3 regions of the Gracilibacillus marinus genome follow, and region 2 is predicted to be linked to each of the others. Evidence: riboswitches for the same ligand, from Rfam matches in the RefSeq annotation. Region 2 holds a riboswitch; each other region holds the start of a gene.
The links. A riboswitch is a leader RNA that binds a small molecule or an ion and turns the genes downstream of it on or off. The one in region 2 is predicted to bind S-adenosylmethionine.

Region 1 (11,029 bases), 290 kb from region 2:
CAGTAGTAAGGAGAAAGAGGGAACAACATTTGTTATTTCTTTACCGATAGATAATCAATGATGTCACAAGTTTTTCATTGTTCGTTCATCTTCTGTTCATATTGCTATCTTATGCTTAATAGTGTAAAAACCGCAATACGAGGAGGAACGAAGATGAATATCGGGTGGAAGGAAATAAAGAGAAACAAGCTAAAGTTTTTTATTATCGGATCCATTGTTTTTCTTGTTAGTTTATTAACATTTATTATTTCAGGTCTAGCAAGTGGATTATCACAGGATAATGCTGCGCTTATTAAAGATATGCCTGATGGTGAATTTTATATGACAGAAGAAGCAGAAGAAACCTATACTTTTTCGAAAATAGACAAAGAAGTTCAAACAGAGATATTAACAGAACAGAAGGATGCTGTTGCATTCTCTATCCAAATGGGCTTCTTTCATGATGATAAGGATAAACAAAGAAGTGTCGCGTTTGTTACATCAACAGAATCTACGCTTTTTGAAACTGTTCATAATGGAGAAATTATTCTGGATCAATCACTTGAGAAAGAGGGCATCCGGATTGGTGATCGACTTACGAGCGAACAATTTAGTGGAGAATTTATTGTAAAAGGGTTTGTTAATCAAAAGAAATTCAGCCATGCTCCTGTTGCTTACATTAGTAACGAAAATTTTCAAGAGATGTATCGAACAGAGTCGATGCAATTTCTATTTTTGCCTTCTGGAACAATAAATGAAGACCTTGGATTACAAGTATTTAATAAAGATGAATTGTTACAGACACTCCCAAGTTATCGTGCTGAACAAATGTCACTCAATATGATTATTGCGTTTTTGATTATAATTAGTGGTCTATTGTTCGCGATATTCTTCTATATGATGAATGTACAAAAGATTGGGCTATATGGAATCTTAAAAGCAATAGGTATAAAAACAAGAACATTATTTACAATGATGTGGACACAAATGATTATCATTACGATTATAGCTTTGGCTTTATCAACGATATGTAGTCAATTATTTCAAGCATTTGGTCCAAGCGAAATGCCTTTTTACCTAACTACAGAGGCAACTATACAATTATCGATCATTTTCTTTGTCGTTGGTTTTATTGGTGCAACAATCTCAGCATTGCAAATCAAAAAAGTAGAGCCATTACGTGCGATACAGCAAGGAGAGATGTAACGTGTCTGTATTTACTCTAAACAATATTCGTAAAACATTCCAAAATGGTCAAGTGAAGGAAGAAGTATTAAAGGGAATTAATTTGTCTCTAAAGCAAGGTGAAATTACTGCATTAATGGGTACATCAGGATCTGGAAAAAGTACGTTATTAACGATTGCTGCAGGCTTACAGCAAACAACTGATGGTAGTGTACTATTTGAAGGAAATAACTTGGTCTCTATGTCGAAAGAACAAGTTCGAAAAATTCGTGCAGAGAAATTTGGTTTTGTCTTTCAATTTGCACATCTCGTGCCATTTCTTACTGTGGAGGAACAGCTATTTTTAATGTTGGATATCGCAGAATCCTCATTAAATAAACAAGCAAGAAAGAGAGAAGTAGACCGAGTATTTGATTTAATCGGCATGTCACATCGAAAAAACGCATTACCTGCTTCGTTATCTGGAGGGGAAAAGCAGCGTGTTGCAATAGGACGTGCCATCATCCATCAACCAAAGATATTGTTTGCAGATGAGCCAACTGCGAGCCTTGATTCTGAACGGTCTAAGGACATTATGTTATTACTGAAGGACTTATCCAAAAAATTACAGATTACGACATTGATGGTGACACATGATGAAGAAATGCTTGCATATGTGGATAAAGTAGTAAAAATGACAGATGGGAAAATTAATTTATTGGAATAGGTGGAGAGCTCTTGATGTAGAATCAAGGGCTTTTTTCTTAGATGATTATATCATCATCGATTTGTACCTTATCGTGGTTCCTTTATTTTTTTGATTCATTCCAGTCACTATGTTTCTAAACGGGAGTTTTCGTTTTTATCTAAAAATCATCGAGAAAACCCCATCTTAAAGCCGTAGTTAGCAGAAGCGAGCGAAGGTAAGTGACGGTTATTTCAAAATATGTATAGTTTTTGTATATGTGTTTGTGATAAGATAACAAAATTACTATATAATTGGATATTCATAACAATCTGTTAGTAAAGTTAGTGGTAAGGGGAGTGTGTATATGTTGGAAGTGTCGGAAGAGTTTACTTATGGAGAATTAAAGAAAATGGCCTTTACAGATGAGTTAACACAATTACCTAATTATCGGCATTTTAAGTATAGTTTTAAACAATTTATTCATAAATGTCAGGAAACGGAGTCTGAATTTGCAATTATTTTTATGGATGTCGACAAATTTAAAACGATTAACGATACATATGGTCATCTTATAGGTGACCATATACTTTGTCAATTTGCCTTTAGGTTACAGCAAGTTGCTAGGGAATATCATTTGCATGTATATAGAAAATCAGGAGATGAATTTCTGATTTTGGTAGATGATGTCTCTATTTTGTTAGAAATGTTAAGAACGATTCAGTCTGCCTTTCGTCGCATGTTTGTTGTACAAAACATTCCAATTTATTGTAATATAAGTATGGGATATAGCGTCTATCCTAGACATGGTACGACAGAATTTGATTTAATTCGCGTCGCAGATAAGAATATGTATGCGAATAAATCAAGAGACGCAATACGCTCTTAGTTTTGAATCCAAATAATGTATACAGTAATTATGGCACACATGAAATGAAACAAATTTTTAATAATTAGTGAGAGTTACCAATGCTCCATTTATCGAGGTGCAATACATACATGAAAATAACAAGAAGAATGAATTGGAGGGTACTCCTGACTTTAATCTTATTCCTAATATTTTTATCAGTCTGCCGTATATTATGGGTACCATTAATGACAGGTAATAAGGAACAAGTCACTATTAAAGATGGAATACTAGATTTAAGAGGGAATGCCATTTGGGAGGAATCGATTGTTTCGCTTGATGGGGACTGGTTGTTTCATCCAAATCAGTTGCTTACAAAAGTAGATGAGTCTAAGAATGAGCAACTTATTAAAGTACCAAGTAAATGGGGAGACTATCAAACAGAAAAAGAACCATCAATCTTCTATGGTACTTATCAATTAACTATTTTAGTAGATAAAGGAATTAATGAGCCGTTTATAATTGTTGTTCCGAGTGTGCGCAATGCATCAGAAGTATATATTAATGGAAATAAAATCTCACAATCAGGTACAGTAGCAGCGGAAGAAAAGTACTATACTCCAATGAATGTGCCAACATTAACAACATTTACAGCAACAGATAATGGTGTAATAGAAGTATTGATACAAGTCGCTAATTATCTAGATCCATATGATGCGGGAATCATTCGATCTGTTGAGTTTGGTACATCTTCAACTATTAGAGTAGAGACACTATTGTCTTATTCCATGCAATTAATTGTGATGATTGCGTTTCTTATTTATGCTATTTATTCATTTGCATTATTTCTCATTCATGAACATAATAAGAACTATTTATATACATTTTTTATACTCTTTTTTGCTATTGTGATTCAATCCTTAGGTAGTCATGAGAAAATCTTAACTTTTTGGTTACAGCTGAACTTTGAATGGAATATTCGATTGGCAAATATAGGAGCAATCGGTTTATCGATAGGTTTGTACTTAATAGCAAAAGTAGGCTATAAAATTAGTAATAAATTATGGAGTCACGGGTTTTATGCTGTTTGTATAAGTATGTTATTGTTAACCATATTCTTACCATTACAATGGTTACAGTATATTGCAGATGCTTGTAATTTTATCCTAATTTCTACATGTTTTTATGCTATTATACAGTTGATAAAGTCAATTCGTGAGGAATTCTTTGTCGCTGATATTTGGAAGATGTTAGCTGTTGTTGCGTTGTTTCATAATTTTATCTGGTGGGGAATTTGGATTGAACAAGGTATACGAGTGGCGTTTTATCCAATTGATCTGGTTGTAACCATTGCTTGTTTTACAATGATGTGGCTGCATAGATATGTAAATCTTTATAGAAAGTCGCTAGAACAAGCGGAAAGTTTAGCAAATGTTGCAAAAGAAAAAGATTCCTTTTTAGCGAATACATCACATGAATTGAGAAATCCACTTCATAGTATGCTTCAATTGACAGAGGTCGTGTTAGATAGAAATAAAAATCAATTAGATGAACGAGCAACAAAAGAACTTCGAACAGTGCTGCATGTTGGTAATCGGATGTCAATACTTTTAGATGATTTATTAGATTTAGCTAGATTAAAGTTAACGAAGCCGAAGATACAGTACCAATCTTTTTATTTACAAGCTATCGTGCCAGGTATAATGGATATGTTTGAGGTGATGATAGATAAAAAAAGGGTTCAACTGAAAAATGAGATTCCTGAGGATTTACCACCAGTATATGCTGATGAAAATAGAGTATTGCAAGTCATCTACAATATCTTTCATAATGCGGTAAAATTTACGGATTATGGATGGATTAAACTAAAAGCTACAATTGATGATAGGAAGATTGTTGTTACGATTATGGATACTGGTGTAGGAATGGATCAATCGACATTTTTTCGCGTATTTGAACCATATGAACAAGATGAGTCCATGTCTTATTTATCTGAAGGAGGAGTTGGATTAGGACTAAGTATCTCCAAGCAATTAATCGAATTACATGGAGAAAAACTATACGGAAGATCGAAAAAAGGATTAGGCACAGAGTTATCATTTACGTTGCAAATAAGTGATCACACACCAACAAAGGAAGTAAAAGTAATAGAAAAGCCACAGTTGAATGATAGAGATGTGATGGAAGAAGAAGCACATGCTTCTATTCTAATTGTAGATGATGATTTAGTGAATTTGTATGTCTTAGAATCTATTTTATCAAAAGAAAATTATCAAGTTACTGCAATTAGTGATAGTAATCGTGCATTAGAGCATCTATTTCAAAAGGAATGGGATCTAGTTATTCTAGATGTTATGATGCCAAATCTATCAGGTTATGAATTAACGAAAGAAATCCGAGAGCGTTATAGTAAAACAGAGTTACCTGTATTGTTATTAACTGCACTTAGTCATTCAAAAGATATGGAAGTGGGCTTTCATGCAGGCGCAAATGATTATGTTGTGAAACCTGTTGATAGTACGGAGTTACTTGCTCGTGTGTATAATCTTGTTCAAATGAAAAGATTAACAAAACAACAAGTTGAGATGGAGGCAATGTGGTTACATGCTCAAATACAACCACATTTTATCTTTAATACGCTAAATACTATCAATGCATTAAGTGTGTTTAAACCTGATAAGATGAGAGGGTTAATTGAGAGATTTAGTGAAATTTTGCGGAAAAAATTTGATTTTGCTTCCCATCATCAATTTATCCCCATTAAAGAAGAATTACAAATTGTAGAAGATTACTTGTATATTGAAAAAGTGAGGTATGGAGATTTACTCACAATAAAATGGAATGTACATGATACAAAGAACTACGTTATTCCAATATTGACAATACAACCAATTGTAGAGAATGCGATTAAACATGGAATTATGAGGCAACAAAAAGGTGGTAGCCTTGAAATCAAAACAGTGAAGCGGAACGGTATACTACAAATAATTGTGAAAGACAATGGTATCGGTATGAGTAAAGAAATACTAGCACAATTACAATCAGGTAAATGGACGAATGGCAGAGGGATTGGATTATGGAACACAAATAAAAGATGGAAACAACTATTTGGTAAAGAATTACGTATTAGGAGTTTAGAAGGTATAGGTACTGTAGTTGTTTATAGAATAGAAGAAGTGAATGATAGAAGAGGTGGATACGATGCGAGCAATATTGATCGATGATGAACCACTAGCTATAGACTATTTAGCACATCAGTTAACTAAAATCCACACGTATGATATTGTAGCTAAATTTTCTAATCCATTTGAAGCACAAGAAAAGGTTTCTGATTACCATGCTGATGTTCTATTTTTAGATATTGAGATGCCTGGAATAAACGGAATGGAGTTAGCGGAAATCTTATTAGATGAGAATCCGAAGCTTCATATCGTATTTGTTACTGCATACAATCAATATGCAGTAACGGCATTTGAATTAAATGCAATGGACTATTTACTAAAACCTGCGACTGCAGAGCGATTGAAGAAGACGACAAAACGATTAATGGAAAGAATTTCTTTAAATCAATTATCGGAAGAAGAAACTCCATCACAATATTTGTTTATTCAATTATTCCATACACCATTAGTTTTTGATGGCAACAAGACAATTGAATTGAAATGGCGTACATCTAAAGCAAAACAATTGTTCTTTTATTTATTACATCATCGAGATCGATTGGTAACAAAGGATGAATTAGTGGAACAATTATGGCCAGACTTTTCGTTGGAAAAGAGTTATACACAACTATATACGACGATTTATCATGTTCGTTCTACATTAAAGCAATATGTAAAGTATATTCAGATTAAGAATTCTAAAAATGGTTATTCCCTCGTTTTACGAGATGTGGAAATAGATGTAGACCTTTTTGAAAGATTTATTCGAGAAGACAAAGAAATAAATGAACAGACCATTCAAAAATATGAAGAAATAATGGCATATTGTAAGGGAGAGTATATGTTCAATCTTGATTACGCATGGGCGAATAATGAATACATAAGATTACAATACTTATGGGTCCAAACAAAGAAGAAAATGATTGGATGGTATACAAAAAATAAAGCTTATGAAAAAGCAACAGAACATGCATTAGAAATCTATAAACGATATCCATTAGAAGAAGAAGGCTATTTTGAACTCATGAAAATATTTGCTATTACTGGGAAGAGTACTTTAGTTCAAAAATGCTTTGAAGAATTAAAGGAAATGCTAGAAAAAGAGCTTGAACTACAGCCGAGTGTTGTTGTTATGGACTGGTATGAAGAGTGGCTAGAGAGTATAGAGGTTTAATAACTAAGTATTTGAAAAACGAACTCCTATTTTTGAATTGATTCCAATAGAATCAAAGTAGGCAATAATTTATTTTATCATACATATCAAACCGAGGTTTACCATCAATGGGACCTCGGTTTTTGTTGTCAAAAAGGAGTAGTTAAAAGTTAATTATTGGAAATCGTGACGTCTAGCTCCAAAGCTTAGAAACTACGCGACTTCACAAACCGTCCTACGATAAGTCATCATCGATTCGTCCCTCATCATTATTCCTTTTCCACGGTGAAGCGACCATAATACCCACAATATAATGAAAGTTTATACATATAGAATGCTAGTTGCGGGTAAACTGGCGCTAACACCCTGATAAGTTTCGCTACCAATCAGTCAGAGTTTATAACTCCAACTGATTGAAGTCTCACTTTATCTCAGTTAGTTTGCTCCAGTCACTACGTTTCTAAACGGACGCTTTCGCTTTTGTTCTCATCCAGCTTAAGCGTCCAGAAACTAGGTGACTTCACGAATCAACTGTCAATAAGTCATCATCGATTCGCAAGCTCATCGTGATTCCTTTTCCACGGTTAATAAGCGTCCGTAATACCCACAACATAATAAAGAGATTATATATTTAAAATGCTAGTTGTGGGTAAACGGTCGCTAACACCCTGATAAGTTTCGCTACCAATCAGTCAGAGTTTATAACTCCAACTGATTGAAGTCTCACTTTATCTCAGTTGGTTCGTTCCAGTCACTACGTTTCTAACCGGACGCTTTCGCTTTTGTTCCTACATTGTAATTTTAATACCAACTATTATAATCAGAATTATCAGAAAAAGTATTGACATTCCTTTTAAATTTTATTATTGTTAGTAACAACAAAATAATTCTTATCAAGAGCGGTGGAGGAATCTGGTCCTATGATCCCGCGGCAACCGGCTATTCGTTTAGCAATGGTGCCAATTCCAGCAGGGTAATTCCTGAAAGATAAGAAGAGCGATGAGTATGCAATCAAGCCTCTTTTTATCTTAGTTATAAAGATAAAAAGAGGCTTTTCGTTTTGTAGAAAAAGAGAAAAAGGAGAATGAAGGATGAGCAACAAAGAGATTCGAACAGTAAAAGCAAGTACAAAACAAGTATCACCACTTCGTTATGCCAATAAAGTAAGAGATTTTCACTTTGAGATTGATGAACCAGAAAAACTTGGTGGAACAAATACAGCACCAACACCGCTTGAATACATTCTCGGGTCATTTAATAGTTGTTTGCTAATAGTTGTAGAGATGGTAGCAAAGCAACATGGTTATCAATACGAGTATTTACAGTCAGATACTGTTGCGGAAATTGATCGTAGAGGCATTGCAGGTGTAGATGGTGTCATTCCGTATTATAAAAATGTCACAAGTGAGATTGAAGTTATTTCAAATGAATCGGATGAAGTAATTGAAAAATGGAAGGAAGAAGTATTGAAACGTTGTCCTGCATACAATCTGTTCTTAGATGCAGCAATCGATATTAACTTGAATTGGAGTGTGACGAAATGACATCATATGGGATATGGATGATTGCTATTGCATTAATTTATACGTCTTTATTAATTATCGTTGGTAAAATTGCACAGAAAAAAGCGGCATCAGGAGATAATTTCTTTGTTGGAGGAAGGAATTTCCGCTGGTGGACTGTCGCATTTTGTATTACTGGTTTATTCTCAGGATCTACTTATATTTCTATCGTAGAATTGTCTTATTTAACAGGTGTCTCTGCAATATGGTATGGCATTGCAGAAACAATTCAAATTCTTATTATTGCACTCTTAATGATTAAATCTTTCCGTAAGAAAATGCTCGTCACAGTATCTGGAATGATTGGAGATCGTTACGGTAGAGCAGCAAAAGGACTAGCTGGTGCAATTACTGCATTTGCATTCCCGATGTGGTCTGTTGCAACAGCGATTGCATTTGCTTCAGCATTGAATGTTTTTACAGGAATCTCTCTCACTTTCTCGATTGCGTTTACTGCATTATTATTATTTATCTATTTACAAGCAGGTGGGATGTGGTCTGTTGCATTCACGCAAACAATGAACTCGATTGTGTTTCTAATCATGTTAATTATTGGAGTTGTTGCTGTCTTTATTAATCCAGGTATTTCAGGGTTAGCGAACTTAGCGACAACTAGACCTGAGATGTTTGATTTTGGTGGTGTTGGACTGCAAGTAATTGTTGCATGGTTTGGAACATTCTTAGTAAATGTGATTTTAGCACAGGCTGCATTCCAAATGGCGTTATCTTGCCGTACACCAGAAGAAGGGCAAAAAGGGTTAATTGCTGCATCTGTAATGGGTGTCCCTTTTATTCTTTGTGGAATACTCTTTGGTCTTGCTGCTGCAATTGTTGTACCAAATAGTAGGTTAGGTTTAATTGCACTTCCAGAATATTTAAGTAGTGTGTTACCAGCCCCATTAGTCGGCTTATTCTTCCTAGGTATTTGGGCATGTGCATTAGGGTGGGGAGCACCATGTCAATTTTCTGGTGCGACTAGTTTAGGAAAAGATGTGGGTAGTTCCATAAATCCAAATGCGACAAATGAACAGTTGGTAAAATATACGAAAATCTCGTTATTAGTATTAACATTTTTAATGATTGGTTTTGGGTTATTGCGTACAGAGCAATCTGCATGGTGGAATGTACTTGCATGGACAACACGTAACTCTGCTACATTTGCACCAGTTGTCGCTGCATTATTCTGGCCGCTTGTGAACAGGTCTGCAGTTGTTAGTTCTTTATTTGCAGGCTTTGCGTCAGGTTTAACATGGTATCATTTAGGTGGATGGCATCCAAGTGAATTTTTCTTGAATGTTCACCCTGTATGGATAGGAATGTCTACAAATATTCTTGTACTTGTCATTGTTACACTAGTAATGCAAGCATCTAAATCTACATTTGTGTGGCGTACAAGTCCGAAGACACTAGCAACAGTAATTGGCGCAATTGTAGTTAGTGTGATTACATTAAGCCTATCATCGACATTATATGAGCTTGGATTACTAGGGTTGTTTGGTTTTGTATCGATTCTAAGTATTTTTATTCTATGTATTCAAGTCATCCAATTAGACGAACAAGAAGAGAATGTATTACATGTAGCTCAATAAAATACATGAACAGAAACAACCTGAATTATCCATTCAGGTTGTTTCACGTTGTATCAATGTAGTATCAATATATACTTTTTTTGGAATATCTCGATCATCTTTCAGCCGTTCAACTAAAAGATCTACAGCTGTTTTTCCCATCCATTCCTTTTCGATTCGAATCGTAGACAATGCGGGATAGACATATTTTGATACACTAATATCATTTATACCGATTATTCTACAATCATCTGGTATTTTAATTGATGCTTCATGTAATGCTTTTATCGCACCTATCGCAAGTGGATCATTTGCTGCGACAAAGCCGATATTTGTTACTTTATTTGACTTTAAAAATGTCTGCATTGCTTCATAACCATTGGTGATATGATAATTTGTTTCAATAAAAAGCTTTTCATTATAGCAATTCTTCTCTACCAACATTTTTCGCATTGCTTTTTCTCGTATATCCTCTTTGCCACCAATAAATCCAATCTGAGTGATTCCTTGTGTCATCAAGTGTTCGACAGCTTGACGAATGACAGAAGAGAAGTCTACTAAAACCGCATCACAACCAGCATTCTCAGTATCTGAATCTACTAATACGACATTGCATGATTTCTGCTTCATTAGTGTAATTTCTGTTGTCGTAAATCGTCCAACAGCAATCACGCCGTCAATTGTGTTAGGAATACTCTCTAATTCGTCTCGCGTGAATTTTTGTAATTGAATATGATGTTTCTCTGCTCTTTCTTCAATTCCATGTCGTATCGCCATATAGTAAAGGTCAGATAATTCTTCTGATTCTGTGACCCAATGAATAAATGCAACACGCCTGTATAATTTTTTTCTTGAAGTATTTTTGCTATAAGATAGTGATTCCGCGATTTCAAATATGCGCTTTTTTGTC
Region 2 (11,029 bases):
CTAGCTATCTTAAAAGGTGAAATTCCTGTCTATATGCAAGTAGTTAAAGTAGAAAAGAAAATCGCAGAAGATTACAATGTCGAGTTATTTGAATTGCTACGTGAAGAACGAAAAAAAATTGCCGACGAAAATGGATTGCCTCCATATGTCGTTTTTACAGATCGTTCTTTAACAGAATTCGCCAGACTATTTCCCGAGAACAAAAGTGATATGCTCCGTATACATGGCGTCGGTGAGAAAAAATATGAGCAATATGGAGAACACTTTTTACAGTTAATTCAAACATTTAAAACAACAGTGTGAAATGAAAATCCGAACTATTTCAAAAGAATAGTTCGGATTTTTTGATTCACTCCACTCGCTACGTTTCTTAACGGACGCTTTCATTCCATCCAGCTCAAGCGTCCAGAAACTAGGGGACTTCGCAAATCAACTATCAATAAGTCATCATCGGTTCGTTCCTCACCGTGATTCCTTTATTTCTGTTGATTCACTCCAGTCTCTACGTTTTTAATCGGTCACTTTCGCTTTTGACCATCCAGCTCAAGTGACCAAAAACTAGGAGACTTCGCAAATCAACTATCAATAAGTCATCATCGGTTCGTTCCTCACCGTGATTCCTTTATTTCTGTTGATTCACTCCAGTCTCTACGTTTTTAATCGGTCGCTTTCGCTTTTGACTATTCCAAAGACCATTCGCCTTGGCGGAATACGGGTTCTAATTTTCCGTCGGCTGTTTCTCCGTCTATATTTAAATCTGCGGAACCGATCATAAAATCGACATGTGTTAAGCTATCATTCACACCATGTTGATCTAATTCTTTTTCGTTCATATCTGATCCGCCTTTTAAATTTGTCGGGTATGCCTTTCCTAATGCAATGTGACAAGATGCATTCTCATCATAAAGTGTGTTATAAAATATAAGACCGGATTGAGAAACTGGCGAAGAATGTGGCACTAAAGCAAGCTCTCCAAGACGTGTTGCTCCTTCATCTGTTTCTAACAAATGCTTCAATGTTTCATATCCTTGTTCTGCTTCAAAATCGACCACTTTACCGTCTTTAAATGTAAGACTAAATCCATCAATTCGATTTCCACCATATACAAGCGGCTTAGTTGCTGTAACTTTCCCGTTCACACCATATTTATGTGGGACTGTAAAGACTTCTTCTGTAGGCATATTTGGATTAAATGTAAATCCAGAAGTTGTTTCTGCAGAGCCGCCTTTCCAAATGTGGCCTTCAGGTAACTCAAATCGTATATCTGTACCTTCAGATTTAAAAATAAGGGCACGATATGCTTTTTTATTCAAAAATGCTCTCGCATCATGTAATAATTGATTATGTGCTTCCCAAGCAGCAATCGGATCTTCTTGATCGACACGAACAATTTTGAAGATTTCCTTCCATAAGCTTTCTATTGCTTCTTCTTTTGACAATTGAGGGAAAATCTTTTGAGCCCAATCCCCTGTCGGAATAGAAATAATCGACCACGGAATTCTGTCATTCATCGTATATTTGCGGAATTCTTTCATTGCTTCTGCACTTGCTTTATTTGCTTTTGCTACTTTTTTAGGATCAATATCTTTTAACAAATCAGGATTTGTGGAACGAATCGATAGTAATGCAGCTCCATCTTTTGCAAATGCAAGATGTTTCTCTATTTGCCAGTTAGGAATGTCTGCAAGTACGTCTTCTTCTACATGTTTGTATTTCAAAAATGTTAATTCATCATCTGTCCAATTAATGTGTACATCTTTCGCACCAATTTCATATGCTTTTCTTACAACAATTCTTGTAAAATCCGCACCTTCAATGGATGAATTAATCACTAATGCTTGCCCTTTTTGTAAATTCACACCTGTACGTAAAGCTAATTCAGCGTATTTCTCTAACATATGTTGTTCTGCCATTATACTTCCTCCTCCAATTGTTCTATTAATAATGATAATTCTTCCCATCTAGTCATTTTATGCTCTAATTGTGTTTCTACTTCTTTTTGTTTTTCAAAAAGAGGGTTGATTTTCCCAATATCACTTCCTGCAGCTACAATCTCTTGTTCAATCGTCTCCAGTTCTTGTTCTAATGCCGTAATATCTTCTTCGATTGTGTCCCATTCTTTTTGGTCTTTGTAAGAGAGTTTTTTCTTTTTTCTTTTCGGTTGTTCAGCGGATTGTTTAACAGATTGTACTTTCTCTTTTTCTTCTCTTGCTTGTTGCTCTCTAAATTCGGAATAATTCCCATAAAATTTTGTCAATGTTTCACTACCTGTAAATGCAATCACATTGTCAATCGTTTTGTCCAAAAAGTATCGATCGTGCGAGACTGTAAGCATGACACCAGGGAAACCTTCCAAATAATCTTCTAATACTGCTAATGTTTCTGTGTCTAAATCATTTGTAGGCTCATCTAAGAAAAGGACATTCGGCTCTTGCATGAGCACAGTTAATAAGTATAATCTTCTTCTTTCCCCACCAGATAATTTGCGGACATGTGTCCATTGTTGTGCTCTTGGAAACAAAAAGCGTTCGAGCATTTGCTCTGCAGAAATGGTTTGTCCATCTATCGTTGTGACCACTTCCGCCACATCGCGTACCACATCTATCACTTTTGCTTCTTCATTAAGTGGTGGATGATCTTGTGTATAATAGCCAATCTTTACTGTTTCCCCAATATCGATGGTTCCTTCATCTGGCTTTATTTTATCTGCTAATATATTTAATAAGGTTGTTTTTCCGCTGCCATTAGCCCCTACGATACCAATTCTATCTCCAGGCTTAATGAGGAAGTCGAAATGGCGAAATAGTACCTTCTCTCCATAACTTTTCCCTAAATCCTTTACTTCTATTACTTTGTTTCCTAATCTAACAGAACCTATCTCAAAACGAAAGTCACGTTTTGTTGTATCAAAGGACACTTCTTTTAGTTGTTCTGCTCGATCTATTCTTGCTTTTTGTTTGGTCGTTCTCGCCTTCACACCACTTCTTAGCCAAGCAATCTCCTTTTTCAACAAGCTTTGGTGTTTCTTCTCAGCAACTTCCAACTGTTCTTCCCTTAACGCCTTTTGTTCAAGGAATGTTTGGTAATTGCCTTCATATGTATAAAGATTTCCCTTATCTAATTCAAAAATTCGATTTGTCATACGATTTAAGAAATAACGATCATGTGTAACTAGAAGAATTGCTCCATGATAATTTGGCAAATAATCTTCCAACCATTCAATAATATCGTTATCTAAATGGTTTGTTGGTTCGTCTAATATTAATAAATCAGCAGGCTGAATTAACGCTTTTGCTATAGCAACTCTTTTTCGCTGGCCTCCTGATAATTCTTTGACATGTTGTTCTAATTTTTTTACCCCTAGCCTTGTCAAAATAGATTTTGCTACAGTCATCGCGTCCCATGCTTCTTGTTGGTCCATCTCTTCTTGCATATGTAATAGTTGTTTTTGTAATACTTCACTTTCAGGACTTTTTTCTAACTTCAACACAGCCTGTTCATAGGCACGTAATGTCACAATTATTTGTGCATTCCCATAATAGATTTGTTCTAATACCGTTAACTCTTCGTCAAGATTTGGATCTTGGTCTAAATATTCGATACGATAATCATTTGGATGTGTCATCGTCCCTGCTTCACTATGGTCGATTCCTGCAAGTACTTTCAATAATGTCGATTTACCTGTACCGTTTACTCCAATTAGCCCGATACGTTCTTTTTCTGTAATAGAAAAGGAGATATGGTCAAATAATACCTTTTCTCCAAATGTCTTTGTTAGTCCTTCTATTTTTAATTCACGCAATGGATTGTTCACCCTTTCTTTCCATAAGGCCATCTGTGATGTGAACATACATGTCTCATCGAATATATCTAGCATTCAAGAGACATATATAACACACTGCTATAATATTGGCGAAATTAAGCGTGCAATGGATTCTTTGAATTTAATCCATTTTGGTCTTTGTTGATATAGTCCATATGTCAATTGTGTCACATGTTCCATATCTTTTTCAAATTCATCAACTAGCATTTCCGCTAATGTCTCATTATATAAGAATGCATTCACTTCGAAATTAAGTCTAAAACTTCTCACATCAATATTCGCTGTTCCTACAGATGCAATTTTACTATCGACAACGATTGTCTTCGCATGTAAGAATCCTTTTTGATAAATGTATACCGTCGCACCTGCATTTAGCATTTCTCCAATATAAGAGTAAGTGGCCCAATACACAAATGGATGGTCAGGCTTGTTCGGAATCATAATTCTTACATCTACACCTGATAAACAAGCAATTTTAAGCGCATCTAATAAACTTTCATCTGGAATGAAGTATGGTGTTTGGATATATATATAATCCTTTGCTGACATTATCATTTTGATATAGCCATGTTTGATTTGTTCCCAGTCTGAATCAGGACCACTTGAAACAATTTGCATTCCGACTTTTCCTTTTCCTTTTGCTACATAATATCTTTCGTCATAGTCAATATCATGGCGAGAAGCTTGATTCCAGTCAAGAATAAATCGTGTTTGCATATTCTTCACTGCACTACCGACAACTCTCAGATGTGTATCACGCCAATAACCAAATTTCTTATCCATTCCTAAGTATTCATCGCCAATATTAAACCCACCGATGTAGCCAATTTTTCCATCAATGATTACTAATTTTCGGTGGTTCCTGTGATTAATCTTAAAGTTGACCTTAGGAATTAATGGTGGGAAGAAGCCTTCTACTTCTGCACCTGCTGCTCTCATTTCTTTAATAAGTTTACGACTTAATTGGCGCGAACCCATGTCGTCATATAAAAATCGTACTTGTACACCTTCTTTTGCCTTCTTCATTAATACTTCAGCTAATCTTCTTCCCAATTTATCTGAACGTACAATATAGTAGACTAGATGAATATGATCTGTTGCATTTTCTATATCTTCAATTAAAGAATTGAATTTTCTATTCCCATCTGTATAAATACGCACATCATTGTCTTGTGTGAAAATAGCATCATTGTTCCGTAAATGTAAATAGAATAAATCTTTGTATTGATTTAATCGATGATCATTTATTTCAAATTCATTTGCTTCAATTTCTCGTAATTGATGTTGTACTGCTGTTTTGACACCGAGCTTACTTTTTGTATCCCAAGTAAAAATAGTCTTATTACTAAGCTTACGACCAAATATAAGATATAAAATAAATCCGACTACTGGAATAAATGTTAATACCATAATCCATGCCCATGAAGCTGTTGCGTCTTTTCGTTCTAAGAAGATAATGGCTAGAGATAATATAATATTAAAAATCAAAATAATGGAGATAACTAGTTGAAAAATATCCACAGATCCCTTCCCCCTTTCTACATCTAAATATAGCACATTTCCACTAAAAAAAGGGATGGAAGCTATCAATGTATTGATTTATTTTTTCGGTATCCTCACTCGTAGAAGCCCGTTCGTAAATGTCGCCTTCATCTTGTCAATCTCTCCATCTGTTGGAATACGAATCGTTCTTTCCCTCAAGTATTCTTTTTGTTCTTTATGATAAAATCTATTTTGTTGGTCATACTGTTCTGTTTCTTCCTTGTGCACTATAGCAATCGTCATTGTTTTATCATTATACGTCACTTTAATTTGCTCTTTCTTCACATTTGGTATGTGCACATCGACAGTCCAATATGTGTCAAATTCTTTCTCTTCGATTGGAATCGCTATTTTTTGTTTGGATTGTTCAAAAAAATCATTCATCTGACTTAAAACGTCTTTTGTAGGATTCTCATATATTAATGCATCTAACTTGCGGACAATTGAAATTCCCCATTCAGGGATTAAGTTTTTACGTTCATTGTGATCCATTATTATCACCTACAATCATTATTTCTAATTAGTGTATGCACCTAAAAACGAAAAGCATAGGCAATTACCTCGACAAATTACTCAAATAATCAAATAATTCTGACAAAACAGTTGACGAATGGATAGGTTGTTGCTTATAATGTAAACAATTGAATCGAAACACTCTTATTTAGAGCGGCAGAGGGACTAGGCCCGTCGAAGCCCGGCAACCGTCAGCATAGATTATTCTAAGTTGAAATGGTGCTAATTCCTACAAGTGTATACGCACTTGGAAGATAAGAGGAGGCAAATATGACAAGACAACCTCTTCTTAAAAACTAAGAAGAGGTTTTTTATTATCCAGGAGGGGATTTCATTGACACATTCATTTAACATTACAGGAAACGAAACAACATTGCTACATGGCGGCCAACAAGTTGATCCAACAACTAATTCTCGTGCAGTGCCAATCTATCAAACTACTTCTTATGTATTTAACGATACAGAACATGCACAGAACTTATTCGCATTAGCAGAACCTGGTAACATTTATACTCGTATTATGAACCCAACTGTAGATGCATTTGAACAGCGAATCGCTCTACTTGAAGATGGCGTAGCAGCTGTTGCAACTTCTTCTGGTATGGCTGCAATTACAATGGCTATTTTGAACCTTGCCCATGCCGGTGATGAGATTATTGCAGATAGCAACTTGTATGGTGGTACATTCAATTTATTTAGTGTTACATTACCAAAATACGGTATTGACGTAAAATTTGTAGATGGAACAGATCCAGAGAATTTCCGTTCTGCAATTACAGAAAAGACAAAGGCAATCTTTGGTGAAGTGATTACAAATCCTAGTTTAAATGTTTTTGATATCGAGAAAGTAGCAGATATTGCACACGAAAATGGTATCCCACTAATTATTGATAATACATTTGCAACACCTTACTTATGTAAACCAATTCAATGGGGTGCTGACATTGTCGTTCATTCTGCTACAAAGTGGATAGGTGGACATGGTACAACAATCGGTGGAATCGTTGTAGATGGCGGGCGTTTCAACTGGAACAGCGACAAATTTCCAGGATTTACAGAACCAGATCATACGTATCATGGTATTCGATTTGGAATTGATATCGGCGCACCTGCATTTGCTATCAAATTGCGTGTACAATTACTACGTGATATCGGCGCGTGCTTAAGCCCACAAAATGCATTCTATTTCTTACAAGGACTAGAAACATTACACTTACGTATCGAGCGTCACAATGAGAATACACAAGCAGTTGCTGAATATTTGACGAAACATCCACAAATTGAATGGGTAACATATCCAGGTTTAGAAACACACCCATCACATGAAAAAGCGAAAAAATACTTAAAAGGTCAATTTGGTTCTATCATCACTTTTGGTATTAAAGGTGGTCGTGATGCCGGTCGCGCAATTATTGATCATATTACGTTATGGTCACATGTTGCAAATGTTGGTGATGCAAAATCGTTAATTATTCACCCTGCATCTACCACACACCAACAACTAAATAGTGAACAGCTAAAAACTGCTGGTGTAACGGAAGAATTAGTTCGTTTATCTGTCGGAATTGAGACAGTTGATGATATCATTCAAGATTTAGATCAAGCTATCGCTAAAGCAACAAATACTGAACCAACAGTACAACCTGATACTGAAAAAGCAATTAGTTGGGCACTTTCTTCAGCTTACGACCGTACAGATGGCGGTATTCGCGTAAAACAAATTGCTGTAATCGGGTCTAGTGAAGAAGCAACAGATACAATCAAATCTTTACGTAAAATTGGATTCCAAGTAACAGATGCAAGTGAAGCAGAAGGTGAGATTGATATTACATTAGTTGTTGATCCATCTAAGAAAGAGCTTGTGTCTCATCAATCTAAACTTGTTTGGTTCAGACATGAAGCTGATCAAACAATCAAACAACAAGCGGAAGCAAATGGACAAATTGTTGTGGAACACCGTTGTCCATTCCAAGAAGCAGACCGCTTACGTCGAGGAGAATAATTCTCCATAACCTTATGATATTTATCTCCCCAAGATAAATTAATTAAACCGTGAGTCATTAATTGATTCACGGTTTTTTCCTTTTTATGATATTATTTTAGCAACTATATTTTTTGAGTTTTCTATCCATCTACACATGTTAATCCAGTTTTTTGCATAAACTGACAGTGTAGAATCTAGTAAAATCGGGTATAGTTAATTTATACAAACGTTAATGTTACTGAAGGTGTGTACAATGAAAAAAAAGCAACGAATGCTCATTCTTACAATCACAAGTTTACTTGTATTAATACTAGGTATTTTCCTAGTTACAATAAATCAAAATGAAGAACAGATTCCTCCCACACAAGATGATACAACTGAAACGACCGAAGAGGAAGAAATTGAACAAGCAACCGAAGAGCAAGAATCTACTACAACAGGTGATATAGAAGAGACTGAAGAGACGAATGCATTTAAAGATACAGTTAAAGAAGTAGTAATAGATGCACTGAATTTCTTTAAAAAGGATACACATATCACTGCAATTGGTGACTCGCTCACTCAAGGTGTAGGTGATGAAACTGAGAATGGTGGGTATGTCGGTATATTAGAAGAACAATTTCGTGAAGCAGATGTTCAAGTAACGATTGATAACTTTGGAAAAAGAGGCAATCGCACAGATCAATTGTTAAAAAGATTAGAGAAAGAAGAAATCGTTGAATCCATCGAAGAGTCTCAAATTGTGTTAATTACAATTGGTGCAAATGATATTATGAAAATAGTAAAAGATAATTTTATGGATTTAACTGAAGAGCCATTTATACAAGAACAAGAACCATATAATGACAGGCTAACACAAATTATCGAACGTATCCAATCAATTAATAATGAAGCAGACATCTATCTTTTAGGTTTTTATAACCCTTTTGAGAAATATTTTAGCGATATTGAAGCACTCAACTCTATTTTAACTCGCTGGAATAATGAGAGTAGAGTTGTTGCTAATGAATTTGACAATGTAACGTATATCCCAATGGAGGATATTTATCAAAATCGAAGTGGAAATTTCTTTGCAGAAGACAATTTCCATCCCAACTATAATGGATATGAATTGATGGCTAATCGTGTATGGTCTTATTTGCAATCAAGTATGAACATCGACAACTCGCAGTAGGTGATAACAATGGAAGAGAAACGTATGATTAATTGGAAGAAACTCTTTATTATATTAGCAGTAATAAATGGCGCAGTACTACTCTCATTACTTCTTCTCATTAAGTGGCCAGTTAATGAAGAAGATTATCCTGAAAAAACTTTCTTAGAGGATCAATCTGGTGCTGAATTTACTATTAAATCAAGTAAAGAAAATCTAACGCAACTTGTAAATGCATATATCGATAAATTAATGAAAGATAAAAATGATCAGTATAGTGTATCGTTTGATGAAGAAGTGCATCTTATGGGAACAATTGAAGCTTTTTTTACAGAAGTGCCAGTAAAAATCACATTTGTGCCGATTGTACAAGAAAATGGTGACATTATTCTTCAATCTGAGGAAATGTCTCTAGGATTATTGCGTTTACCTCAAGATAAAATATTGAAATATGTGAATGACAAAATTGATACACCAGAATGGGTCGTCATTAATCCTAAAGAGGAATCCATTTATATTGCATTAACACAAATGGAATTAAAAAGTAACTTCAAAGTACGTGCACAGCAAATTGATTTAAAAAATGATAATATTACTTTCCGTATCAAAGTACCAAATGAAACGCTTGGTCTATAACAACTAAGAAGACTTGATACTTGAATCATGAATATTGTTCTTCACATAAGCCACGAACTATGCCATATGTGTTTTATGGCAATAAAAAGATGATATTCAATTAATAATGGTGAAATGAATGATGTGCGTATAACCGCTCCGGCTTGCCCACTCCCCTTTCCATGGGCTTTTTCCTTCAGCTAACTTTTTCACGCACAAACCGCATGAAAAAGTGGATCTTCAGGAAAAAGAATCCCATAGGAGTGGGAGTGGGCGCCTATGCTAATGGAAGTTCTACAATGTTTAGAAGTGCTGGCATTTGGGTTTGTTACGAATATGAACTGTAATCTAATGACACAATCTTAGTTGATATGAAAAAAGTCAACATTGTTATAAATACTTCAATCGTAGAGTAAAAAAAGCGTAGGTGTCCGTTTCCACTCCTGTGGGATGTTTTTACCCTAAGATCCACTTTTTTAGTGCCCTTTACTAAAAAAGTTAGCTTAGGGTAAAAACCCACGGAAAGGGAAACGGACAAGCCGGAGCGGTTGCCAAGCACATACAAAATTTAAAAACCGTCAGATAAAGTTATATATCACTTTTGTTGCTTTTGATTTACTTTAATCCATTTCGATAGCAATACACTGCTGCTTGGGTACGATCTTGTACTTGTAATTTACTTAATATATTACTCACATGGACCTTCGTTGTTTTTAATGCGATATATAACTCATCTGCAATTTCTTGATTTGACTTTCCATCTGCTATTAAGAGAAGGATCTCCATTTCGCGATTCGTCAATGCTTCATGGAGATTGGTTGATTTCGGTTGCCTGAAATTTTTCATCATTTTGGCTGTTACTTCTTTTTCTAAAACAGATTCTCCATTGTATGTATCTCGAATAGCATTAGCAATAACATCTGCTTTAGATGTTTTAAGAATATAGCTCGTTGCACCAGCTTCTAATGCAGGATATACCTTATCATCATCAATAAAGCTAGTCACAATAAGAATTTTTGCTTCAGACCATTGTTCTACAATTCTTCTTGTTGCTTCAATGCCATCCATTTCTTCCATGACTAAATCCATTAAAATGACATCAGGTCGCAGTTCAAGTGCTAAATCAATCGCTTTTCGGCCATTGTCTGCTTCTGCAATTACTTCCATATCTGGTTGTGTCGATAAAAATGCACTCACACCTATTCTTACCATCTCATGATCATCCACAAAAAGTACACGAATCATATACGATCCTCCTCTATACACGGAACACGTACTTCCAATTTAGTTCCTTCATTTGGTATGCTGACAATATGAATATGTCCACCTATTTCTTCTACTCGTTCTTTCATATTTGTCATTCCATATGAATCTACCTTTGTTTCCTCCATATTGAAGC
Region 3 (11,029 bases), 170 kb from region 2:
TGAATTAGAATTTCATCGAGTTTATCGATTAAAGAAGGGAGGTATCGTTCAGATTCAGCCATCGCTAGTCCACATGTAGGTAATGCCACACATGCGATCGAATTTCTTCTAAGCCCGGAATAGTGTTTACCGTCAGTTAATCCATAGATATCAATAATTTCTTGAATTTTCTTTTTCTTTTGTGTCGTGACATTTGCGATGACTAAATTCTGATTTGGTGTGAGACGGAAATCCCCTGTGTGAATAGAAGCAATCTCGCGTAATGCAGTCATTAACTTGTATTCTTCCGTGTCTTTTACTCTTCCGTTCTCTACATATAATGTGAAGTGCCATCTGTTTCCACCTTTGATCCAACCATAGCGATCTCCATTATGGTCAAAGTGATATGGTTTCGCATCATCTAAGGCAAACCCTAGTCTATTTGATAGTTCTTCTTTGAACCAATCTAATCCATACCGGTCAATCGTATATTTGAATCGGGCATTTTTGCGATCAGATCTATTTCCGTAATCACGTTGAATTGTGACAACTTTTTCTGCAACTTGAATGACGTCTTCTTTTTTGCAATAACCCGCAAGTTTAGCTAATTGTGGATACGTGTTGGTATTCCCGTGTGTGGAACCCATACCTCCACCGACTACGACATTAAACCCAATTACTTCATTATTTTCGATGATTGCAATAAAACCTAAATCCTGTGAAAATACATCAATATCATTGGAAGGTGGTGCCGCAATCCCTATTTTGAATTTTCTTGGTAAATATGTTTTTCCGTAAATAGGTTCATCTTCTACTTTAGAATCAACGATTTTCTCTCTGTCTAACCAAATCTCGTGATAAGCGCCTGTTTTTGGTGATAAATAATCACTGATTTTTTGTGCCCAGTCTTGTATTTCTTGATGCACGTCCGATTGATATGGATTTGGGTTACACATCACATTTCGATTTACATCTCCGCAAGCAGCGATAGTTGTCATTGCTTCTTCATTAATTGTTTTGATGGTTTCTTTTAAATTCCATTTCAAAATACCGTGAAGTTGGAACGCTTGGCGTGTCGTTAGTTTAATTGTATTATCACCGTACTTTTGTGATAACTGATCAACACTTAGCCATTGTTTTGGTGTCGCAACCCCACCTGGAATTGCTACACGTAACATAAATGCATAGGCGGGTTCTAGCTTTTGTTTTCTACGCTCCTCACGAATATCACGGTCATCTTGTTGGTAACTACCATGGAATTTTAGTAGTTTTGTATCGTCATCTGAGATAGCTGCTGTAATTGGGTCATTTAATCCTTCTTTAATCGTTCCTCGTAAAAAACGACTATCTTCTTTGAGTTGTTCGATTGGATCTAATTTTTGCTCCTTATTCGACATTTCTATATCCCCCTCATCAATACACGTCTCGTTGGTATCGTTTCTGTTGTTTTAATTGATTTACATATGCTTCTGCATCTTCTCTACTTACATTCGCATGGTCTTGAACAATTTGGATTAATGTCTGATGCACATCTTTCGCCATTCGCTTCTCATCTCCACATACATAGATATGTGCACCACGTTCTATCCACTCAAATAGTTCTTTACCACGTTCTTCCATGCGATGTTGTACGTAGACTTTTTCTTCTGTATCTCTTGAAAATGCAACATCCAATTTAGAAAGATAGCCTTTTTTCAACCAATTTTGCCAATCTACTTGGTATAAGAAATCAGATCTGAAATGTTGGTCACCGAAAAATAACCATGTATCTCCTTTTAAATCTAATTCTTCTCGTTCCTCAATATAGCCTCTAAATGGTGCGACACCAGTACCAGGGCCAATCATGATGACAGGAGTTTGTTCATCAAATGGAAATTTGAAATTCGGATTCTTGTGTACATAGACATCTACAACATCACCAGGTTTTATTCTGTCTGCGATTTCACCAGAGCAGACACCAGCACGATCTCGACCACAACTATTGTAGCGGACTGTAGCAACAGTTAAATGCACTTCGTCAGGATTTGCTTTGTTGCTACTTGAGATAGAATATTGACGTGCAGGAATTTTTCGCAACCAATCAATCATGGTTGTTGGGTCTAAATCTGCTGGTGGATAATCCTCAATCAAATCGAGTAAGTCACGTCCATCAATATATTGTTTAATTTGATCATTATCTGCAATAAGTTTTAGTAAATCATTGTTTTTAAAGAACCCAGCAGCTTTATCTAATAAACCTTTTGTTAATCTTGTAATCTCAAAAATAGAAGTAAGTGCTTCTTGGATGGAGCGGATTTCTCCTTGTTTATTAATTGGAACAGTTTGTTCAGGATTCCAATTTAATTTTTCAATTACCGCTTTTACTAATGCAGGATCATTTTTCGGATAGATTGCTAGACAATCACCTGGTTCATATGTGAAATTCGATCCTTCTAGTAATAGCTCAATATGTCTCGTTTCTTTGTTCGAGCCTTGACCACTAAGATTAATGTTTTCTAATACTTCTGCTGAAAATGGATTGGCTTTTGAATAAATAGGTTGTTCAATGGAAGATGCCGTTACTGCTGTTACATCTGCAACAGCGCTAGCATTGTCTTCTTGAATTGTTCCAACGATACCTTTAATCCATTCTTCAGCTAATTCTTCGTAATCAACGTCACAGTCTATTCTGTCGTAAAGGCGTGTTGCTCCTAATTCTTCTAATCGTTTATCAAAATCTTTCCCTGTTTGGCAGAAGTGTTCATACGACTCATCTCCAAGTGCTAAAACAGAATATCTAACCCCATCTAACTTAGGTGCCTTTCTACCTAAAAGGAACTCATGGAATTGAATTGCATTATCTGGTGGATCTCCTTCGCCGTGTGTTGCTGTGACAATAAACAAATCTTCTACGTCTTTGATTTTCTTTGGTTTAAAATCATCCATACTTGATAATTGAACAGTAAAGTTTTTATCTTTCAAGGTACTAGAAAGCTGTTCAGCGACACGTTGGCTATTTCCGGTTTCTGAGCCAAATAATATGGTGATAGTACGTGTTGGCTGCTTTGTGACAGTTGCTTGTGGCACTTGTTGTGGTGGTGTTTCAACTGCTTGAGATGCTGCTAAGTAGCCTGCGAGCCAGTTTTTTTGAGCGTTTGTTAATGTTGGTAATACTTGATTTAATATGTCCGTTTGCTTTTGATCAAATGGACTATTGACAACTTGTAATGTCAACATGCTCACCTCTATTTCATTAATTTGTAATTAAACCTATTATATTTATTAAACCTATTGTTTTACTTTGAATTAGGTAAAAAAATAATCGAAACTCATCCTGTTGTATGCAAGCCACATTCAGTTTTTTGGGAATTTGCCCATCTTCCTGCGCGTTCATCACTATTTGGATTCACTGGTGACGTACACGGGATACAGCCGATGCTCGGGTAATTTTGGTCGTGTAATGTGTTGTATGGTAAGTCATTTTCGCGAATGTAATTCCATACATCTTCTAATGTCCAGTATATTAATGGACAGACTTTGATAGATTTAAATCGTTCATCTTTGTTGTAGAACTTTGTGTTTGCTCGACTTGTTGATTGTTCTCGACGTAATCCAGAAATCCAAGCCGTTGCACTGTACAACACTTCTTCTAATGGCTTGATTTTTCGAATATAGCAACACTGATCTGGATTTCTTTTCCACAATGCTGAACCATGTTGAGCTGCTTGTTCCTCTAGTGTCAAACTAGGTTGTTTTAATTCAATTTGTAAAAGTGGATACTTTTCTTTCACACGGTCAATTAAATCATATGTTTCTTGGAAATGTAAACCAGTATCTAAGAATACGAGTTTTGCATCTTTTTTAACTTTGGAAATCAAATCGATTAAGACCATACTTTCTGCACCAAAGCTACAAGCATAAATCAAAGCATCACCGTATGCTTGGTATGCAGATTCAAGTATCATCAATGCACCTTTATGAGAGTCAGCTTCTTCTGGTATATACTCATTCCAATGACTTTCTTCGTAATGGTCATACGTAATTACAGATGTTGACATACCTTTTCCCCTTTCTAAAATTCTATCATTATACGAAAAAACCTCTTATCTTTTTGATAAGAAGTTCAACTGACGTTCACTTCTTATCTTCCGGTAACAGTAGTGTATGCTGTTCCGCAGGATTTGGCACAGTGCCCATTACTTGACCTGTTGCCGAGGTTTCCCAGGGCCTGCCCCTCCACCTCTCTGGATAAGAATTCCTTATATAAACAATTAATGTTATGATATATCTATTTATTGGAAAAGTCAACAGTAAAATAGTCGGAATTATTAAAAAATATACAAAAGCGAAAACACCCGTTTAGAAACGTAGCGACTGGAGCAAATCAACTGAGATAAAGGAATCACGACGAGGAACGAGTCGATGATGACTTATCGTAGGGCGATTTGTGAAGTCGCCTAGTTTCTGGGTGTTGGAGCTGGATGATACAAAAGCGAAAACACCCGTTTAGAAACGTAGCGACTGGAGCAAATCAACTGAGATAAAGGAACCAAACAATGTTTAATTTTCCCCTTGCTTCAAAATAAAAATAACTCTACTTCCCGTTATGGTATATTATAACTAAGGAGGAGAACGAAATGAAATCGAATATTTGGGTATCTCTATTATTATGGATTCTTGTTTGGTTATCTGCCATTACAGTAGAGTTAGCTGGTGGTTCAGAAACTAGTGCATATTTATTTAGTATGATGGCACTATTTTTCGTTGCATTCTTTTTTATGTCTGTTGCGAAATCAGCAGCTATTTATTTATTATGTATACAGTTAATTAGCATTACACTCGCGTTCTTGTTTTCTTCACATGATTGGATGAACCCATTTGTGTTGTTGATGTTCCTTCTGTTACTTGTATCATGTTTCAAATGGACTTCAGGAAGATTTACATATACCTTCACCATTGCTGTGTTGCTAGCGAGTTTTTTAACACAAATGGAATTCCTATCTATTACACTCGTATCTTTTTACTTATTGCTTGCAACGATTCTCATTATAGCAATCTATGAATATTATAAGTATTTCCACCATTTATCTGACATAGAACAACGATACCAAGCATTATTACATACATATAAAAAATTAAAACGTGATACCATCACACATGATCAGTTAACAAGACAACAAGAACGACTACATATAGGTAGAGAGATTCATGATCGAGTTGGTCATACATTAACGAACTTATTAATGCAAATAGAAATTTTACATTTGAAAGATGGCAGGGAAGAATGGAATCAAGTAAAAGTATTGGCACAAGAAAGCTTACAAGAAACGAGAAAAGCTGTTAAAGCACTAAAGGAAGATTCTGTAACAGGTATTGCGGCAATCATTCAATTAATACGGAAACTCGAAGCAGAACAATATATTTCTATTACCTTTTCCATGCGCCAAAATGCCTTGTCGATTACTTTAAGTCCAGACCAAGCTACTGTTGTATATAGAGCAATCCAAGAATCGTTAACGAATATCATGAGACATAGCGCGGGAAAAGAAGCTACTGTTTTGTTAGAAGCACCTGGTTCTGCGACATTTCGATTTGAAGTTACGAATCCACTTACAGAAGATGTCGAATGGCGAGAAGGCTTTGGCATTCAATCAATGAGAGATCGATTGCAACAAATAGGAGGAGAATTAGATATCTTTATATATCAGCATAATTTTGTAGTACGTGGATCTTTTCCACTTAAGGAGTGAGAGAAAATGGTTTCTATTTTACTTGCAGAAGACCAAGTGATTGTTAGACAAGGTATAAAAATGATGCTAGAAACAGATCCAGATTTAGTTGTGACAGGTGAGGCAACAAATGGGAAAGAAGCATTACAACTAAGAGAAAAGTATTATTTCGATTTAGCGATATTAGATATTCGGATGCCAGAACTTGATGGAATCAAAACAGCACAACAATTATTAGAACGGTATCCAGATATGAAAGTGTTAATCCTTACAACATTTAATGATGAAGATTATGCGATTGAAGCATTAAAAATAGGTGTGCACGGTTATCTACTGAAAGATGCCAATAAAGATGAGCTTATTCGCGCAATTAAAGATTGTCTAAAAGGTGGATTGCAATTGCCAGGTGAGGTAGCTAGAAAAGTCGTGCCACATTTATTAAATGAAAAGAAAAAAACATATAGTAAAGAGACAACTATCTTCTTGACCAAAAGAGAGCGCGACATTTTATGTTTACTTGGAGAAGGAAAAAGTAATAAAGAAATTGCAGAGGGATTAGCATTATCTATTGGTACAGTAAAAAACCATATTAGTAGTTTATTAGATAAACTACAATTAAGAGATCGTACCCAATTAGCCATCTATGCAATTCATAATGGATATGTATAGAGGGGGAAATGCAATATTTTCTAATTGTACAAAATATAAATGACTCTAGTCACTGTTTATTTGATAAGGAATGACTAAAGGCAGTATGGATACTGCTCTTTTTTTTATACAATAAAGAAGGATAAAGATGAGAAAGGGTGTGTGCAAATGTTAGAAACAGAAAGCTTACGTAAAGTATATAAAAATAAAGTAGCAGTAGACGAAGTGAATATTTATTTGAAAGAGGGAGAATCTGTTGGGTTATTAGGTCCGAACGGGGCAGGGAAGTCTACATTAATTTCCATGATTGCAACACTACTTAAACCAAGTAGTGGCAAAGTGTTTTGGGAAGGACAAGATATTATCAAAAATCCACATATAATTAGGCCAACATTAGGAATGGTGCCACAAGAAATTGCCTTATACAAGGAATTATCCGCATATGAGAACGTGAAGTTTTTTGGCAAAATCTATCGCTTAAAAGGGAAACATTTAGAGTCAAGAGTACAAGAAGTGTTAGAGATTGTTGGTTTGAAAGATCGACAAAAAGAATTGGTTAAAAATTATTCAGGAGGTATGCAGCGACGTATTAATATTGCTGTTGCTTTATTACATGAGCCTGACATTATTATTATGGATGAACCGACAGTTGGGATTGATCCACAATCACGTCATTATATTTTAGAGATGGTCAAACGGCTAAATGAAGAAAAGGGGATGACTGTTCTATACACATCTCATTACATGGAAGAAGTAGAAAAACTTTGTGATCGAATTTATATCATGGACAATGGAAAAATCATTGCTACAGGTACGAAAGATGAGCTTGTTAGTATCTTATCGAGTGAAGAAACAATCGATTTAGTTCTTGAAGAATCATCTAGTGCTTTTGAAGATGCATTAAGAGCTGGAGAACATGTGTTAAAAGTAACTGAAACAGAAAAAGGATTGAAGTTAATTGTTCCTAAACAGTCCAATCAATTAACAACCATTTTCCATCTGGCAGAAAAGCACCAAGCAGCAATCCAGTCTGTTTCCATTCATGTACCATCATTGGAAGATGTATTTTTACATTTGACTGGTAGAAAATTGAGAGATTAGGGGTGAGTGTGTATGGTCAACTTTTTCTTGAAAGATATCAAACTATTATTAAGAGACCGCACAGAGCTCTTGGTTATTTTCCTTATGCCATTTATACTTATGCTCATCTTAGGTTTTGCACTTAAAGGAGTATTGGGAGGGGGCGAATCAACAAGAGAGTTAGAAGTGGCTTTAGTAGAAGAGGATAATTCTAATGAAGGAAAAGCGCAATTTGTATCTTATTTGGAGGAGCAGGAGATTCCAACGATTGCTAAGGAACAAATAATAGAAGCAAGTAATCAAATTGCGATTCCATCGATTATTCATACGATTTTAACAGAAGATTTAACAGAAATTGTTGCAGTAGAACTGACAGACAAGGAAACTGCTGATGAAAAGCTCGCAGCAAAGGAAATAGATGCAATTATAACGATACCAGAAGGATTCACATATACAACATTAAAACATGTCCTATTACAAGAAGCAGATTCAGCAAATCTCCTTATCAAAAAGGGGGAACATGCCGTATTTGATAGCTCGATTGTTGAAAATATTTTATCTCAGATTGCACAATCTATTAATTTAGAGACGGCAATTGCAAAGGAATCACAGTCTACAGAGATACGTCCAACAAGTGACGAAGTGATTAAAAGAGAAACAGAAACAATTACAAATGGTGAGCCAGTTAGTTCTATGGAATACTATTCAATTGGTATGGCGGTAATGTTTGCCTTTTTTATCGCATCAACAATGGCTGCAAAATCCTATTCTGAACAAACACAACACGTATTAGATCGTATTATTTTGTCAGGGAGACATCCGTTACAATTTTTAATTGGGAAGTTATTTGCTGTTATCATGTTAGTTTTTTTTCAAGTAAATGTTCTATTTGTGCTTTCTTCTCTCATTATGCAATCATTCCAACCAATATCTTGGCAAACAATCGGGATTATGGAACTGATTACATTCTTTTATGCCCTTGCAATAAGTGCAATTGCCTGTTTGTTAATTGCATTAACATTAAGACTTAGATCTCAAGCTGTGTCTAGTTCATTTACAAGTGGGATTGTCAGTGTGTTGGCATTACTTGGCGGTAGTTTTACACCAATTACCACATTTCCAGAAGTGATTCAAATGATTGGTTCATGGACACCAAATGGTATGACATTACGTGCATACATGTTAGCGAGCCAAGGGCTTCCCTTTGCAGATATTGTTCCATATGTAATTCGTCTAAGTTGGATCACTGTCTTCATCTTTATTCTAAGTGTAGTTCTTTTCCCGAATAGGAGGGTGGCAGCATGATTAATATTTTCTTATTACAATGGCAACGACTGCGCAGAAAGCCTTTTATGGTCATATCGATGTTAGCAATGACTACAGTATTTGTTATTTTCATTGGAGGAATTAGTAACCAAGCGGAAACACCTATATCTGCCTATTTTTCAAATGTTTTTTCTGATGAGGAAAAGCAAGACATCATAAATGAATTAAACGAGCTAGAAGGATTTAGTTTCACAGAAACAAAAAAGGAGAAAGCAAAAGAACAAGTGGCATTAGGTATTACCAGTTTTGCTATATATTTAGACCAGTCGTCCTATACATTTCTTGTTGGTACTGAAGACCCGAATCAAGCAATTTTGGACCAATACCTTCAGTCTATGTATAGAGAAGAAATACGGATTCAAGATTTAGTAACAGCGACTGGCGATGAAGCGATGAGGCAAAAAGTAGAGAAGTCTCTAGAAAATCCATTGATTGAAGTAGAGTCACATGTAGGTAAAGTAGAAGGGGATATCTTCTTATTTGATAATAAATTACAAGCATTGTTTGGAATGACATTATTCTTTGCGATTTATACCATTGTATTTAGCTTGAGTGAGGTGGCAGAGGAGAAACAAAGAGGTAGTTGGGATCGATTGATTTTGTCTCCTTTACGTAAATGGCAAATTTACTTAGGTTATCTAAATTTTGCTTTCTTTATTGGAATTGTTCAAATCGTTCTCGTATTTTTAGCTTTTCAATGGTTCTTTCAGTTTCATTTAGGAGATAATTGGCTAGGGATATTGGCAATTTGCTGTGTGTATACATTTGCGATTGTTTCTTTAGGAATGCTATTAATTGGTCTTGTGAATAAGTCATCACAATTAAATGCAATTGTTCCGATTGTAGCAGTTAGTATGGCTATGCTTGGTGGTGCATATTGGCCAATAGAAATTGTCGACAACCCCATTGTTTTAGCATTATCCAAAGTGATTCCAATGACACATGCCATGGATGCACTAAAGTCGATTACTATTTATGGAAAAGATATTGCTGATATTACACAACCTTTATCTATCCTATTTTTAATGGGGGTTCTCTGTATGGGAATCGGTATTAATTTGATGGAAAGAAGATAATAGAACCGTGAAGTAAGTACGAGACAGGTATCCTCCTAAATGAAGTGAATCAGTCATTATAGGAGGATACTTTCAAATTAGGTTTTCTTTTGAAACAATGCAATACCAATGAAAAATGCTAGTATCACTGCGCAAGCATATGCACTAATGGATATAGACGGGTGTGCTCCAGCATTTTTCACACCAATTCCTATAAATGCCCAAACGAATACGAGTGTAAGGAAGATGTCTTTTCTTTTCCATAGAAAATAAAGTGCTATACATGTAGCAAGGATAAGGAATGCGATCGTCCAATATAGCTGAAATTCGCTATTGCCAATATAAACAAGGTAATAGCTTATATTCGCGAATGTTGCCACACATATCCAACCTAAATAAATAGAAAAAGGTAATGAATCGATACGTGATACTTCGGCCTTTTTGGCACAATTGTATAACAAGATCATTGTAATCAGCAAACAAACCATAATGATTGTACTAAAGAGGAAAAACTGATAGTGCCAAGCTAGAAGCCATGCTATATTTAAAATACAACTAATCCAAAATAGCTCACTACAACTTGAATAAACCGCTAAATCTCTCCTTGTTCTAGGTAATTGACCAAACACCCAAATTGCTAATAGAAAGTAAATCAATCCCCATATACTAAAAACATAACTTGCAGGTGTAAAGTATATATCCAGTTGATTAGAGATTTCTCCTGTTGTCATCCCATTGATTGGAAGAATATTTGCCAATGCATTCATCATTATGACAAATAGAAGTGCAACGACATTTGTCCAAAAAATCCTCATCTATTATCACTCCTTTTTCTTTGTTTTTAATTTGTCGAACGCTAATAGTGCGCGCTCTCTTGCAGTATTATGTTCGACGATAGGATATGGATAATCGATACCTAACTGAATATGTGCATGAGCTAGTATATGTGAGGGTGCTTCCCAAGGCTTAGCGATATAGGTTGTTTCTAAATCGCGTAGTTCAGGAACCCATTTTTTCATGTATGTACCATCAGAATCGAATTTTTCTGCTTGTTTAACTGGATGGAAAATACGAAAAAATGGAGAAGCATCAAAGCCAGTTCCTGCAACCCATTGCCATCCCATTGTGTTATTCGCGATGTCATGGTCAATTAATTGTTTCTCAAAATAGTCTTGTCCTTCTCGCCAATGGATAAGCAAATGTTTCACAAGAAAGGATGCCGTAATCATTCGC

Region 1: linked by a shared signal. The riboswitch ahead of ACFOZ1_RS02580 (OsmC family protein) and the one ahead of ACFOZ1_RS01355 (PLP-dependent aspartate aminotransferase family protein) in region 2 are both predicted to bind S-adenosylmethionine.
Region 3: linked by a shared signal. The riboswitch ahead of ACFOZ1_RS00585 (phosphoadenylyl-sulfate reductase) and the one ahead of ACFOZ1_RS01355 (PLP-dependent aspartate aminotransferase family protein) in region 2 are both predicted to bind S-adenosylmethionine.

Annotation. Positions count from the first base shown of each region.
Region 1 is NZ_JBHSDV010000001.1:565,568-576,596, forward strand. Features, by position in the region: gene ACFOZ1_RS02550 (sensor histidine kinase) at 1-61, shown strand, start outside; gene ACFOZ1_RS02555 (ABC transporter permease) at 154-1,185, shown strand; gene ACFOZ1_RS02560 (ABC transporter ATP-binding protein) at 1,187-1,870, shown strand; gene ACFOZ1_RS02565 (GGDEF domain-containing protein) at 2,196-2,717, shown strand; gene ACFOZ1_RS02570 (ATP-binding protein) at 2,924-5,899, shown strand; gene ACFOZ1_RS02575 (response regulator) at 5,877-7,010, shown strand; SAM riboswitch class I at 7,877-7,983, shown strand; gene ACFOZ1_RS02580 (OsmC family protein) at 8,081-8,533, shown strand; gene ACFOZ1_RS02585 (sodium:solute symporter family protein) at 8,530-10,140, shown strand; gene ACFOZ1_RS02590 (LacI family DNA-binding transcriptional regulator) at 10,174-11,029, opposite strand, start outside.
Region 2 is NZ_JBHSDV010000001.1:276,787-287,815, reverse strand. Features, by position in the region: gene recQ (DNA helicase RecQ) at 1-303, shown strand, start outside; gene ACFOZ1_RS01375 (aminopeptidase) at 681-1,913, opposite strand; gene ACFOZ1_RS16480 (ATP-binding cassette domain-containing protein) at 1,913-2,335, opposite strand; partial or broken gene ACFOZ1_RS16475 (ATP-binding cassette domain-containing protein) at 2,408-2,917, opposite strand; partial or broken gene ACFOZ1_RS16470 (ABC-F family ATP-binding cassette domain-containing protein) at 2,894-3,835, opposite strand; gene cls (cardiolipin synthase) at 3,902-5,344, opposite strand; gene ACFOZ1_RS01360 (Hsp20/alpha crystallin family protein) at 5,423-5,857, opposite strand; SAM riboswitch class I at 6,020-6,139, shown strand; gene ACFOZ1_RS01355 (PLP-dependent aspartate aminotransferase family protein) at 6,213-7,880, shown strand; gene ACFOZ1_RS01350 (GDSL-type esterase/lipase family protein) at 8,116-9,036, shown strand; gene ACFOZ1_RS01345 (YpmS family protein) at 9,046-9,651, shown strand; gene ACFOZ1_RS01340 (response regulator) at 10,246-10,875, opposite strand; gene ACFOZ1_RS01335 (sensor histidine kinase) at 10,872-11,029, opposite strand, start outside.
Region 3 is NZ_JBHSDV010000001.1:103,425-114,453, forward strand. Features, by position in the region: gene cysI (assimilatory sulfite reductase (NADPH) hemoprotein subunit) at 1-1,376, opposite strand, end outside; gene ACFOZ1_RS00580 (assimilatory sulfite reductase (NADPH) flavoprotein subunit) at 1,393-3,192, opposite strand; gene ACFOZ1_RS00585 (phosphoadenylyl-sulfate reductase) at 3,288-4,016, opposite strand; SAM riboswitch class I at 4,097-4,213, opposite strand; gene ACFOZ1_RS00590 (sensor histidine kinase) at 4,596-5,708, shown strand; gene ACFOZ1_RS00595 (response regulator) at 5,715-6,356, shown strand; gene ACFOZ1_RS00600 (ABC transporter ATP-binding protein) at 6,504-7,436, shown strand; gene ACFOZ1_RS00605 (ABC transporter permease) at 7,449-8,720, shown strand; gene ACFOZ1_RS00610 (ABC transporter permease) at 8,717-9,817, shown strand; gene ACFOZ1_RS00615 (TspO/MBR family protein) at 9,895-10,611, opposite strand; gene ACFOZ1_RS00620 (cryptochrome/photolyase family protein) at 10,618-11,029, opposite strand, start outside.